DNA from 2 places in the Bacillus sp. WC2503 genome. Region 1 is predicted to be linked to the other one. Evidence: a T-box and tRNA genes for the amino acid it is inferred to sense, from the RefSeq annotation. Region 1 holds a T-box; the other holds one or more tRNA genes.

Region 1 (7,251 bases):
AATTCACTTGGGTTACAGAAACGCTCAATGTAAGAGCTGTTTTTCGTAAGTTGAGCAAGGATAGCCTCATCTTTTGCTTTAATTTGCATTTGAACTTTTTTGCTCATTGGCGTATTTACTTCTGCACGGATGTTACGAACAGAGCGAATGATATCAACTAGAAGGTGCATTTCTGCTGCCGCTTCTTTATCTTGTAAATCTTCGCGAACTGTTGGCCAAGCCGCTACTGTAATAGACTCGCCTTCATGCGGTAAATGTTGCCAAATCTTCTCTGTTACGAACGGCATGAATGGGTGTAATAGACGCATCGTTTGGTCTAATACGTAAGCTAAAATAGAACGAGTTGTTTTCTTAGCTGCTTCATCTTCACCGTATAGTGGAAGTTTCGCCATCTCAATGTACCAGTCACAGAAATCATCCCAAATGAAGTTGTATAATGAACGACCAGCTTCACCGAACTCATATTTATCCATGTTACGTGTTACACTTTCGATCGTTTCGTTTAAGCGAGTTAAAATCCACTTATCTGCAACTGATTTTTCACCAGTTAAATCGATTTCTTCATACTTCATATCATCCATGTTCATTAATACGAAACGTGATGCGTTCCAAATTTTATTAATGAAGTTCCAAGTAGATTCTACTTTTTCCATGCTGAAACGTAAATCTTGGCCTGGTGCACTTCCTGTTGATAAGAAGTAACGCATTGCATCTGCACCGTATTTCTCGATAACATCCATCGGGTCGATACCGTTACCAAGAGATTTACTCATTTTACGTCCCTGTTCATCACGAACTAAACCGTGAATTAATACATCTTTAAATGGACGCTCTCCTGTAAACTCTAAACCTTGGAAAATCATACGAGATACCCAGAAGAAGATGATGTCATAACCAGTTACTAAAGCATCTGTTGAATAGAACTTTTTAAAGTCTACTGCCTCTTCATTTGGCCAACCAAGTGTTGAGAACGGCCATAACGCTGAGCTAAACCATGTATCAAGTACGTCGTTATCTTGATTCCAGTTTTCAATATCCGCTGGCGCTTCAGTACCTACGTATACTTCACCAGTTTCTTTATGATACCAAGCTGGAATGCGGTGTCCCCACCATAATTGACGAGAAATACACCAGTCATGAATGTTTTCCATCCAGCGTAAGTATGTGTTTTCAAAACGCTCTGGTACGAACGTTACTTTTTCTTCTTCTTTTTGTTGAAGTGCTACTGCTTTTTCTGCAAGTGGAGCCATTTTTACGAACCATTGTGTTGATAAATAAGGCTCAACAACTGCACCGCTACGCTCACTATGACCTACTGAATGCATATGAGGCTCAATTTCTACTAATACGTCCGCTTCTTGTAAGTCTTTCACTAACGCTTTACGGCATTCGAAACGGTCCATACCGTTATACTTACCAGCTTTTTCGTTCATCGTTCCATCTTCGTTCATTACTAAGATGCGTGGTAAGTCATGACGGTTACCTACTTCAAAGTCATTCGGGTCATGAGCTGGTGTAATTTTTACAACGCCTGTTCCAAAGTCTTTTTCTACGTACTCATCGGCAATAATCGGAATCTCACGGCCTACGATTGGAAGGGTAACTGTTTTTCCGATTAAATGTTTGTAACGATCGTCTTCTGGATGAACTGCTACAGCTGTATCACCAAGCATCGTTTCTGGACGAGTAGTTGCAAGACGAATGTGACCAGAACCATCTGTTAATGGATAGTTCATATGGTAGAATGCACCTTGAACCTCTTTATGAATTACTTCGATATCAGAAAGAGCTGTACGTGTTGCTGGGTCCCAGTTGATAATATATTCACCGCGGTAAATTAAGCCTTTTTCGTATAATTGAACGAATACTTTATTAACTGCATCAGATAAACCTTCGTCTAATGTGAAACGTTCACGAGAATAGTCTAGTCCTAAACCAACTTTCCCCCATTGTTGACGAATGTGAGAAGCGTACTCTTCTTTCCACTCCCAAGCTTTTTCAAGGAATTTCTCACGGCCAAGATCGTAACGTGAAATACCTTCTTCACGAAGTTTTCCTTCTACTTTCGCTTGTGTTGCGATACCCGCATGGTCCATTCCTGGAAGCCATAATACATCGTATCCTTGCATACGCTTCGTACGAGTTAAAATATCTTGAAGAGTTGTATCCCAAGCATGACCTAAGTGTAACTTACCAGTTACGTTCGGAGGTGGAATTACAATTGTATACGGTTGTTTCTTCTCGTCTCCTGTTGCTTCGAAATATTTGCCTTCAAGCCACCATTGATAAAGGCCTTCTTCAACGGACATATGATCATATTTAGTTGGTAAATTCTTTTCCGTGTTTGACATTATTTTCCCTCCTTAAAATAAAAAATGCCCCTCATCCAAAAAAGGACGAGGGACATCGCGGTACCACCTTTATTTACAAACAAATTCAGAATTTGCTTATACTCTTAATTTGATAACGGACAAATCCGTCTTTTCCTAATGAGAACTATTCCGTTCAGAAAAGATGCTCCAGGGCTACCTTCTAACATAACTATCTAGAGAATCTCCCAGCTAATGATTCTCCTCTCTGAAGACGTTTCATGTTATACTCTTCCCCTTCAAGGCATTTATATGATTGTTAATTATTATATACAATAGTGTAAAAAACGAAACCTTATTCGTCAAGATAAATTTAAGACTATCACTTTCCGGGCGAATATAAAAAAGATAAGTAGCATCCTCCACTTATCTTTTTTACCCCTCTATTTACGGGCGGTAATACCCCCGCCACTGATTAAAGTTTCACTTTATCCGTTCCCTTGCTGGGCAGCTTGTAATTGTGACAGGAAATATTCTACATTGCTAACGAGCCAATGTGATTGTTGCAAGCTCTTTACTCCGCGAATCTCATTTTCCTTATTGCGACTCTGCCTTCTTTTTTTATAAGACTCAATTTGCCGAATAAATTGCGATGGATAGGTCATGTAAGCATACATAAGCAGTTGCTCTTCTTTCGTAAACGGGAAGTTTTTTTGGTACATTTGATACCATTCAAAACGATCACTTCGCGCAATTGGATATGTGTTTAAAGACCGCGAATAAAACCCTACAATATCTTGCACAGGCGTTGCAAACTTCGATTTTTCTAAACTAATAAAATAGCCATTCCGTTCATAGTCAAATAAAAAATGATTAAGTGACACGTTACCATGCACAAAAGTAATGCGTGTTTTATCTTTTTCTTTCATCGCATCGTTCCACTCATTTAATTGCTTCGTTGCAAATTCACGCGCCCTCATTACATGATGATAGTACGTACAATATTGTAATTCAAACGGAGACATATACCACTTCGCTTCAGATTCTACAAGAAACTCTTCTAACATCTCACCATCATTTTCCCAACGATCGGATATACTTGTGTAATGTTTTTCTAAATCTTCTTCTGTATATGTTTCTTCTTTCACCGTTTTTTGGTGCAACGTTCCAAGTGTTTGAAACATTTTATGGTATTGATCATTATCCTCGCCGTTTCCTTCCGCACGTTCTAACCAAGGCATTAAATAATAATTATAAGTCCCGTCACTTAAAATATAATTCCCATCCGTCGCATGGTATATAGGTACATAATTTGAAAAACCTTTCTCCTTCAAATATTGAATATGATGTAGAAAGTTATTCCGCTCTAACTTTCTATCTTCTATTTTCTTTAGCGCATATGGACCTTGATTCGTGTAAATTTTCGTTACACTTCCGTGCTCTTCCATATGCTGCGTATCCAATCTATATTGCCTTACAATGGGTTCATAGCGATTTCGTAATTCAATATCCATACGAATAACCCTTTCTATTCAAAACATAGCCTCTAGGACAATAGGGGAGTGAAAGCACTCACCCCCTTATTTCGCCTTTGCTTTTGAAACGGGAATATAAATAATTTGTCCCGTAGTTAAATATATATCTTCTGTTTGATTAACACGGTATAAGTTTTGTACAGACGTGTCATAACGTTCTGCAACAGATTCAATTGTATCCCCTTCTTGCACGAAATACATTCTTAACTTCGTAAATTCTTCTTCCGGTTCTTTCGTAAATAATTGTGTTAAATAAAGCGCATTTTCATCTCGCTGTGAGTACGCTTCTTCTTGCTCTCCCTGCTTTTTCGCCTTTTCTTTTTGATAATCTTTTCGTCCAAACAATTCAAATTGCAGCGTCGTTTCTTGCTCCTCTTCACGCTCCGCAAATTCATGTTCTGCCAATTCCTCTTCCGCTTCTTCTTGCTCTTTTCTTTCTTCTAGCTGGAACGGTTCAAATGCGTAATCTTCCCATTCATCCGATTCTTTATAGGTTGGTTCCGCTACATGCGGCGCGGGTCTATTTTCATCCTCTTCAGCTGAATCATCTTCTAACTCAGCATACGCCGTTTCTTCCTCTTCATCCTCGATTCTTTCCTCATCACATAAACCTGTAATAGATATATCCGCTAATAATTGTAAGCAACCATTTTCCTTCAATTCATAATCAAATTCTTCAATTGATACATATAATTCTTCAATTACTTTCACTCGATTTCTTGGAATTGATATTTCAAGTGGAAAGGAATGAACAAGTTCATTCACCCCATCTTCCCTTGTTTCTACATAATCAATTGACTTTGCTGGCGATAGTTCTCTTAATGAATAGGCCGAATCATCTTGCCTTGCAACATACTCCCCCGTTAAATCTAACTGCCCTCTCACGATAACTTCATGATCAAGCTCTTCTATCTCAACGTCTGGATCTAACGAAATTGACAAAAGTTCTTCGACTTCCTGTCCTTTTTGGAACCAAACAGATTCTTTTAATGAAAATCGTAACGAATGATCTGTTGTCACTTCTTTTCCCCCTCCCAAACTATATGTCATTACAGATTTATGTATGTAAAGCCCACTTTATGAATAAAAAAAATCGCTCCCCTTATGGAGAGCGATTTTCTCTAATATATTATGCTTGTAACTTTGACATTGCAATTTCAGCCGCTGCAATCGTCGCTTCAATATCTGCATCACTATGTGCTGTCGATAAGAACAAACCTTCAAATTGAGATGGTGGCAAGAATACACCTTGTTCTACCATTTCACGATAGTAAGCCGCGAAGAATTCTAAGTTTGAAGATTTCGCTGTATCGTAATTAATAACCGGCTCATCTGTAAAGAAAATACCAATCATAGAGCCTGCACGGTTAATATGATGAGGAATACCATGTTTTTCAGCCGCTTTACGTAGTCCCGCTTCTAACATTTCTGCTTTACGCTCAAACTCTACATATGATTCTGGCGTTAATTGTACTAACGTTTCATAACCTGCTGCCATTGCAAGTGGGTTACCTGATAAAGTACCAGCTTGATAAATCGGTCCGCTCGGCGCAACTTGACGCATAATTTCTGCTTTACCACCGTACGCCCCTACTGGTAAGCCACCACCGATTACTTTACCTAAACAAGTTAAATCAGGTGTTACACCGTAGTAACCTTGTCCGCAGTTATAAGCAACACGGAATCCTGTCATTACTTCATCAAAAATAAGCAGTGCACCGTTTTGTTCTGTTACTTCACGAAGCCCTTCTAAAAATCCTGGTTGCGGAGGAACAACCCCCATATTCCCTGCTACTGGTTCTACAATTACACAAGCAATATCATCACCGAATCGTTCAAAAGCGTACTTCACACTTTCTAAATCATTATAAGCTACTGTAATCGTATTTTTCGCTACACCTTCTGGTACGCCAGGGCTATCTGGTAAACCTAGAGTCGCCACACCAGAACCAGCTTTAATTAATAATGAATCACCATGACCGTGGTAACAACCAATAAATTTTAAAATTTTGTTACGACCTGTATAACCACGAGCTAAACGTAGTGCACTCATTGTCGCTTCTGTTCCAGAGTTAACCATGCGGACAATTTCAATCGATGGTACACGCTCAATAACAAGTTTCGCTAATTTATTTTCGATTTCTGTCGGCGCACCGAAGCTTGTACCTCTTTCAGCAACAGATTTTAACGCTTCAACAACACGATCATTTGCATGACCATGAATTAAAGGACCCCATGATAATACGTAATCGATGTATTCATTTCCATCAATATCATATACTTTAGAGCCTTTTCCACGCTCCATAAACAATGGATTCATACCAACAGATTTAAAGGCACGAACAGGGCTATTTACGCCACCAGGCATTAAGTCTTGCGCCTCTTCAAACGCCGCAATCGATTTATCAAACTTTTTCATTATTTAGCGCCTCCTTCTTGTAACCATTTTGCTGCATCTTTCGCATGATACGTAATAATTAAGTCTGCTCCTGCACGTTTCATGCTAATTAATTTTTCAAGCACAACTTCTTTTTCATTAATCCAACCATTTTGCGCTGCCGCTTTAATCATTGAATATTCACCACTTACGTTGTAAGCAACGATTGGTAAATTAAAGTTATTTTTCACATCACGAATGATATCTAAGTAAGAAAAAGCTGGCTTTACAATTAAGAAATCAGCACCTTCCATTACATCTGATTCTGCTTCACGGAATGCCTCCATACGGTTCGCTGGGTCCATTTGATATGTTTTACGGTCACCAAATTGCGGCGCGCCGTGTGCAGCATCACGGAACGGTCCATAAAATGCTGATGAATATTTCACAGCGTACGACATAACTGGTACGTGTCCAAAACCATTCTCATCTAACGCATGGCGAATTGCTGTTACGAATCCGTCCATCATGTTTGATGGCGCAATAATGTCCGCTCCTGCTTTCGCTTGGCTTACAGCTGTTTTCGCAAGTACTGCAAGAGACTCGTCATTTAAAATAATACCATCTTCAATTACACCGCAATGACCATGGCTTGTGAATTGACATAAACATGTATCTGCAACTACTACTAACTCAGGGAACTCACCTTTAATTTGCTTAATGGCACGCTGTACAATTCCATGATCACAATATGCTGATGATCCAACTTCATCCTTTTCAGCAGGTAAACCAAATACAATAACAGAACGAATACCTAAATCAACAACCTCTTGCATTTCAGCTTGCAATAAATCTAAAGAGATTTGATATACGCCCGGCATAGAAGGAACTTCATTACGAACATTCTCTCCTTCTAATACAAAAATAGGGTAAATAAAATCTTCCGTATGTAAAAACGTTTCACGCACAAGCGCACGCATGCCCCCGCTTTGTCTTAAGCGACGATGACGATTAAATTGTAAAGAGTTCA
Region 2 (7,251 bases), 1.1 Mb from region 1:
TAGTGATCCGGTGGTTCCGCATGGAAGGGCCATCGCTCAACGGATAAAAGCTACCCCGGGGATAACAGGCTTATCTCCCCCAAGAGTCCACATCGACGGGGAGGTTTGGCACCTCGATGTCGGCTCATCGCATCCTGGGGCTGTAGTCGGTCCCAAGGGTTGGGCTGTTCGCCCATTAAAGCGGTACGCGAGCTGGGTTCAGAACGTCGTGAGACAGTTCGGTCCCTATCCGTCGTGGGCGTAGGAAATTTGAGAGGAGCTGTCCTTAGTACGAGAGGACCGGGATGGACGCACCGCTGGTGTACCAGTTGTTCTGCCAAGGGCATAGCTGGGTAGCTATGTGCGGAAGGGATAAGTGCTGAAAGCATCTAAGCATGAAGCCCCCCTCAAGATGAGATTTCCCATAGCGTAAGCTAGTAAGATCCCTGAAAGATGATCAGGTTGATAGGTTCGAGGTGGAAGCATGGTGACATGTGGAGCTGACGAATACTAATAGATCGAGGACTTAACCATATAATATGTAGCAAATGTTATCTAGTTTTGAAGGAATATATATTTAAAATTCCTTTTGACATTCTGAAAAGAATGTGTATAATGATAAAAGTCTGGTAATGATGGCAGAGAGGTCACACCCGTTCCCATACCGAACACGGAAGTTAAGCTCTCTAGCGCCGATGGTAGTTGGGACCTTGTCCCTGTGAGAGTAGGACGTTGCCAGGCTTGTATTATTCCGCAGTAGCTCAGCGGTAGAGCTATCGGCTGTTAACCGATCGGTCGTAGGTTCGATTCCTACCTGCGGAGCCATTATGCTTCCATAGCTCAGCTGGTAGAGTACTTCCATGGTAAGGAAGAGGTCACCGGTTCAACCCCGGTTGGAAGCTTGGAAAAAGTTTTTAAATTTTTGGCCCGTTGGTCAAGTGGTTAAGACACCGCCCTTTCACGGCGGTAACACGGGTTCGAATCCCGTACGGGTCACCACTTTTGGAGGATTAGCTCAGCTGGGAGAGCACCTGCCTTACAAGCAGGGGGTCGGCGGTTCGATCCCGTCATCCTCCACCATATATGTTTAAATGTCGGAGGGGTAGCGAAGTGGCTAAACGCGGCGGACTGTAAATCCGCTCCTTCGGGTTCGGCAGTTCGAATCTGCCCCCCTCCACCATTTTCTTTAAAATAACCTGAGAGGGTTTATTTTTTTGAGAAGATAAGCATACTAGTAAATATTAATGGGCTATAGCCAAGCGGTAAGGCAACGGACTTTGACTCCGTCATGCGCTGGTTCGAATCCAGCTAGCCCAGCCATTTACGAGCCATTAGCTCAGTTGGTAGAGCATCTGACTTTTAATCAGAGGGTCGAAGGTTCGAATCCTTCATGGCTCACCATTTTCGCGGAAGTAGTTCAGTGGTAGAATACAACCTTGCCAAGGTTGGGGTCGCGGGTTCGAATCCCGTCTTCCGCTTTATTACTACGGGGCCTTAGCTCAGCTGGGAGAGCGCCTGCCTTGCACGCAGGAGGTCAGCGGTTCGATCCCGCTAGGCTCCATATAAATAGAGAAAGTGTACATCATATGATGTACGCTTTTTTTGTGTTTAAAAAGACAACTTTCATATTTGTCGTTTAAAATGAAGAAAACGTAAAAATAAAGGATGGGGGATAATTGTGAAAGTTGTCATTGCATCTGATTCATACAAAGAAAGTCTAAAGGCTATAGAAGTATGTGAAGCTATTGAAAGAGGTTTTGGAGCAATTTTTCCTAAAGCAGAGTATGTAAAAATACCAATTGGAGATGGTGGGGAAGGAACTGTTGATTCACTTGTTGATGCCACAGGAGGAAGCGTTGTATCACTTTATGTGACAGGACCGCTTAGAGAAGGCGTACAAGCTTTTTATGGCATTTCTACAGATAAAAAGACAGCGTTTATTGAAATGGCATCGGCATCTGGACTACAACACGTACCGGTTGAAAAGCGAAATCCATTCATTACAACGTCAAAAGGGACAGGAGAGCTTATATTACATGCGCTAGACCAAGGAGTTAAGCATATTATTTTGGGGCTTGGAGGAAGCGCTACAAATGATGGTGGAGCAGGTATGTTATCGGCTTTAGGAGTAAGGTTTATAGATGAAAAGGGTGAAGCAATAGATCCATCTGGAGGAACATTACATTCGATTGTCACGATTGATTTTTCACGAATGGATTCACGCCTAAAGGAGATAACGATAGAAGCGGCGTGTGATGTAAATAATCCATTAGTCGGAATGAGAGGGGCATCTTTCGTGTTTGGTGCTCAAAAGGGTGGGGATGTAGAGATGCTGAAAAGGCTAGATGAGAATTTAAAGCATTATGCGACTATTCTTAAACGATATGTATCTTTGGATGTATCTGAAATACCTGGTGCAGGAGCGGCAGGAGGTATGGGAGCAGCTGTTATTGCAGTGTTAAAGGGGAGCTTACGAAAGGGTATTGAAATTGTATTGGATCATACAAATTTTGATAAGCATATAGAAGATGCGGATTTAATTATAACTGGTGAAGGTAGAATAGATGAACAAACAGCATATGGAAAGGCTCCTGTTGGTGTCGCGGGGCGAGCGAAACGTCTTCATATTCCTGTGATTGCTATAGGAGGATCGGTATCTCCAAATTATCCAGTTGTTTACGAAAAGGGAATCGATGCAGTATTTAGTATTACGCCTTTTCCAATGGCACTAGACGAGGCATATAAGATGGCAAAAGAGAATATTGAAATGACAGCAAGAAATATTGCAGCAGTATGGAAAATTGCATCGAAAAAACACTTCTAAATGTAGAAGTGTTTTTTATTATTATCTAATAATAATGATAGCAGTTGTTTCATTAAGTTAACTTTATACATAAAATGGTCTTAAGATTTGGATTTCAACATAAATATAAGTGAATAAATTGTATATCCATACAGAAAAATGTCGAGTTGAGTCAGAGTATATAAAAGATTTAAAATATTTAGTGAAGGCATAAAAGGGGGATACTATCTATGAAAAAAGAAATCTCAGTTATTGGAGTTCCAATGGATTTAGGACAGATGCGTCGTGGAGTTGATATGGGCCCGAGCGCGATCCGTTATGCAGGGGTAATTGAAAGAATTGAAGAAATTGGATATAACATTAAAGATATGGGAGATATATGTATAGAGAGAGAAAAAGAAGTTGATGAAAATACAAAATTAAGAAACCTTACACAAGTTGCGACTGTATGTAATGAATTGGCAAGTAAGGTGGATCATATTATAGAAGAAGGTCGTTTTCCACTTGTATTAGGTGGTGACCATAGTATCGCAATTGGTACACTAGCTGGTGTGGCAAAACATTATAAAAATTTAGGTGTTATTTGGTATGATGCACATGGAGATTTAAATACGGAGGAAACTTCACCATCTGGTAATATTCATGGAATGTCACTTGCAGCAAGTTTAGGCTATGGACATCCCACGCTTGTAGACTTATACGGGGCATATCCAAAGGTGAAAAAAGAGAACGTTGTAATTATCGGTGCACGTGCATTGGATGAAGGAGAAAAAGACTTTATTCGCAATGAAGGTATTAAAGTATTCTCAATGCATGAAATTGATCGTATGGGTATGACGGCTGTTATGGAAGAAACAATTGCTTATTTATCTCATACTGATGGTGTACATCTATCATTAGATTTAGATGGTCTTGATCCTCATGATGCACCGGGAGTTGGAACGCCTGTAATTGGTGGTCTATCGTATCGTGAAAGTCATTTAGCGATGGAAATGTTAGCGGAAGCTGATATTGTTACATCTGCTGAGTTTGTTGAAGTAAATACGATTTTAGATGAGAGAAATAGAACGGCAACAACCGCGGTTGCTTTAATGGGTTCTTTATTCGGTGAAAAACTAAAATAAATGTAAGAAAAGCAACTGAGAAGTTGCTTTTTTTATTTGAAAATAGACGTATAATAATGATTTATATTATACTGTACGATAAGATTGTTTGACATCTTACCAATTTGATTTAAAGGGGGTTGTTTGTAATTGTCGTTTGTTTCATGTATGGTATAATTAACTAGTTGTTGGAAATACATACAGATAGAGCATAAAACAATATTTCAATATATGGATAGAATTGCTCGTAAGTAGGAGGAAGGGTTAGCATGCCTTTTGAAGATACGACCATTTTGAAATATCTTAGTACGGTATTAGATATTGCCGTTGTATGGTTTATTATATATAAGCTAATTCTTATAATCCGAGGGACAAAAGCTGTTCAACTTTTAAAGGGGATTACAGTTATTATTGTCGTTCGGATGATTAGTATTTTCCTTGAATTGCATACGCTTTATTGGCTAACGGAACAAGTATTAACGTGGGGATTTTTAGCCGTTATTATTATCTTCCAGCCAGAATTGCGAAGAGCACTTGAGCAGCTAGGACGCGGAAGTTTATTTTCGCGTGTTGGAACTCAGGAGGATGATGAACCTGAAATTGTTGCAACATCGATAGCAAAAGCAACGGAATATATGGGAAAACGTAGAATTGGTGCATTAATTACGTTGTCAAAAGAGACCGGAATGGGTGATTATGTGGAAACGGGTATTCCGTTAAATGCAAATGTATCATCGGAGTTACTCATTAATATTTTCATTCCAAATACGCCTCTTCACGACGGAGCCGTAATTATGCAAGGAAGTACAATTAAAGCAGCGGCTTGTTATCTTCCATTATCAGAAAGCCCCTTTATTTCTAAAGAGTTAGGAACAAGGCATCGTGCTGCAATGGGAGTTAGTGAAGTCACTGATAGTATTACAGTAGTTGTATCTGAAGAAACAGGCCAAATTTCTTTAACGAAAAATGGTAAGTTGCATCGTGATTTGAAGACAGAACAACTGAAGGATATGTTATTAGCAGAATTTAGTGGGAACGAAAAAACGACTTCTTCGTCTTTATGGAATTGGAGGAGAAAGCGTCATGGATAAGTTAATGGAGAATCATTGGTTTTTAAAAGGAATCTCATTACTATTGGCGTGTATGCTTTTTATGTCCGCAACTTTAACTGAAAAGAATACGACATCGGGTATATTACCTTTCGCAAATGATACGAAAGAAACATTAACTAATCATGCTATTAACCTTAAGTATGATGAAGATAAATATATTGTAAGTGGTATTCCGGCAGAGGGCGTTAAGGTGAAGTTAGAAGGCCCAAAAGCAGCAGTTGCTACAGCAAAAGCAAAAAAACAATTTGATATAACGGTTGATTTGCGAGATAGTCCAAAAGGGACTTATGAAGTTTCTTTGAAAACGAACGGGCTTCCAGATGATGTGAAGGGAACAGTTCAGCCATCAACAATTAAAGTTACTCTTCATGAAAAAGCGAGAAAATATGTTCATGTAGACTTAAAGTTATCAAATGAGGATCAGATGCCAGCGGGTGCTACTCTCGAAAAATCAAACATTAAACCTGATACTGTTGAGGTAGTTGGGACGAAAGAAGAAATCGAAAGTATTTCATCTGCTAAGGCGTATATTGATTTAAAAGGTGTTAATAAAACTGTTACAAAAACAGCTGAAGTTACATTATACAATAAAGAAGGAAAACGTTTAAATGTAAGAACAAGTCCATCTAAAATTAGTGTAACGTTGAATGTGGCGACGCAAGCTACGGCCAATAATACGGAAAAAACTGTTCCTGTAACGTATACGAAAAAGGGGAGTTTACCAGAAGGATTGGCCGTTACAAATATTAGCGTTGAACCGAGAGAAGTAACGATAGCGGGTCCAAAAGATATTTTGGATAATATACAATCGATAGAGGGGGTCGAAGTAGATCTTAGTCAATTGACTGAGTCTACAACATTCGATACCTCTGTTTTATTGCCAAAGGGTGTAACGAGTTCTAAACCAAATCAAGTGAGGGTTTCCGTAGGGGTACAAAAAGTAAAACAAACAAAAACTAGAACAATTGAAGGTGTCTCGATTCAAAAAAATGGAGTTTCTAAAGATGTCACTGCTCAGCTACTTTCGCCACAGGATGGAAAGATAAGCGTTGATATTTCAGGAGAAGCAAGTATAGTAGATAAAATAACAGCTGCTCAAATAACAGCGGTAATTAATTTGCAAAATGTATCGCCAGGGACGAAGGATGTTTCGATTCAAGTGAGCGGTCCTGGTAATATTTCAATAGAGCCAAAACAAAAAAGTGCTAAAGTTACTATTGTGAAGAAAGAAAAGCCAGATCAAGAAGTACAGGGTAATGGTGAACAACCAGATTCAAATAATAATCAAGATAATCAAACTGAAAAACCAAAAGATCCTGAAACTAATCCAGAAAAAGACCAGGACAAAGAAAAAGACAAAGATAAAGATAAAGAACTTAGTCAAGAACCAACGGTAGATAATCAAAAAGAGCAAGAAAAAGGAGCGAATCATAATGGGTAAATATTTTGGTACAGATGGAGTACGTGGAGTTGCGAATGAGGAATTAACACCTGAATTAGCTTTCAAAATTGGACGTTTTGGTGGTTATGTATTAACAAAAGATACAGATCGTCCAAAAGTAATTATCGGTCGTGATACACGTGTATCTGGTCATATGTTAGAAGGAGCTTTAGTAGCAGGTCTATTATCAACTGGAGCAGAAGTAATGCGCCTTGGTGTTATTTCTACACCGGGTGTTGCTTATTTAACAAAGGCGTTAGGCGCACAAGCGGGTGTGATGATTTCTGCATCTCATAATCCGGTACAAGATAACGGAATTAAATTCTTCGGTTCAGACGGTTTTAAATTAACAGATGAGCAAGAAGCAGAAATCGAAGCTTTATTAGACAAAGAAGTTGATGAATTGCCACGTCCAACAGGTACTAACCTTGGACAAGTGAGCGATTACTTTGAAGGTGGACAAAAATATTTACAATACATTAAACAAACTGTAGAAGAAGATTTCTCTGGTTTACATATCGCTTTAGATTGTGCACATGGTGCAACGTCTTCTTTAGCGCCGTACTTATTTGCGGATTTAGAAGCTGATATTTCAACAATGGGAACTTCACCGAATGGTATGAATATTAATGCTGGAGTAGGTTCTACGCATCCTGAAGGCCTAGCAGAATTAGTGAAAGAAAAAGGTGCTGATATCGGTCTTGCTTTTGATGGTGATGGTGACCGTTTAATCGCTGTAGATGAAAAAGGAAACATCGTTGATGGCGATCAAATTATGTTTATTTGTGCGAAGTACATGAAAGAAACTGGCCA

What was found. The T-box of region 1 lies ahead of ACUN26_RS18910 (valine--tRNA ligase). A T-box ahead of a tRNA ligase gene usually reads a tRNA of that ligase, here a tRNA-Val.
Region 2: it encodes a tRNA-Val, which carries the amino acid that the T-box ahead of ACUN26_RS18910 (valine--tRNA ligase) is inferred to sense. The anticodon was not compared.

Annotation. Positions count from the first base shown of each region.
Region 1 is NZ_JBQYMD010000001.1:3,686,292-3,693,542, forward strand. Features, by position in the region: gene ACUN26_RS18910 (valine--tRNA ligase) at 1-2,351, opposite strand, end outside; T-box leader at 2,390-2,621, opposite strand; gene ysxE (spore coat protein YsxE) at 2,798-3,823, opposite strand; gene spoVID (stage VI sporulation protein D) at 3,890-4,894, opposite strand; gene hemL (glutamate-1-semialdehyde 2,1-aminomutase) at 4,974-6,263, opposite strand; gene hemB (porphobilinogen synthase) at 6,263-7,251, opposite strand, start outside.
Region 2 is NZ_JBQYMD010000001.1:4,790,011-4,797,261, forward strand. Features, by position in the region: rRNA gene ACUN26_RS24775 (23S ribosomal RNA) at 1-513, shown strand, start outside; rRNA gene rrf (5S ribosomal RNA) at 605-720, shown strand; tRNA gene ACUN26_RS24785 (tRNA-Asn) at 730-804, shown strand; tRNA gene ACUN26_RS24790 (tRNA-Thr) at 809-881, shown strand; tRNA gene ACUN26_RS24795 (tRNA-Glu) at 904-978, shown strand; tRNA gene ACUN26_RS24800 (tRNA-Val) at 984-1,059, shown strand; tRNA gene ACUN26_RS24805 (tRNA-Tyr) at 1,076-1,159, shown strand; tRNA gene ACUN26_RS24810 (tRNA-Gln) at 1,225-1,299, shown strand; tRNA gene ACUN26_RS24815 (tRNA-Lys) at 1,305-1,380, shown strand; tRNA gene ACUN26_RS24820 (tRNA-Gly) at 1,386-1,457, shown strand; tRNA gene ACUN26_RS24825 (tRNA-Ala) at 1,468-1,540, shown strand; gene ACUN26_RS24830 (glycerate kinase) at 1,658-2,803, shown strand; gene rocF (arginase) at 3,013-3,906, shown strand; gene cdaA (diadenylate cyclase CdaA) at 4,155-4,976, shown strand; gene ACUN26_RS24845 (CdaR family protein) at 4,969-6,438, shown strand; gene glmM (phosphoglucosamine mutase) at 6,431-7,251, shown strand, end outside.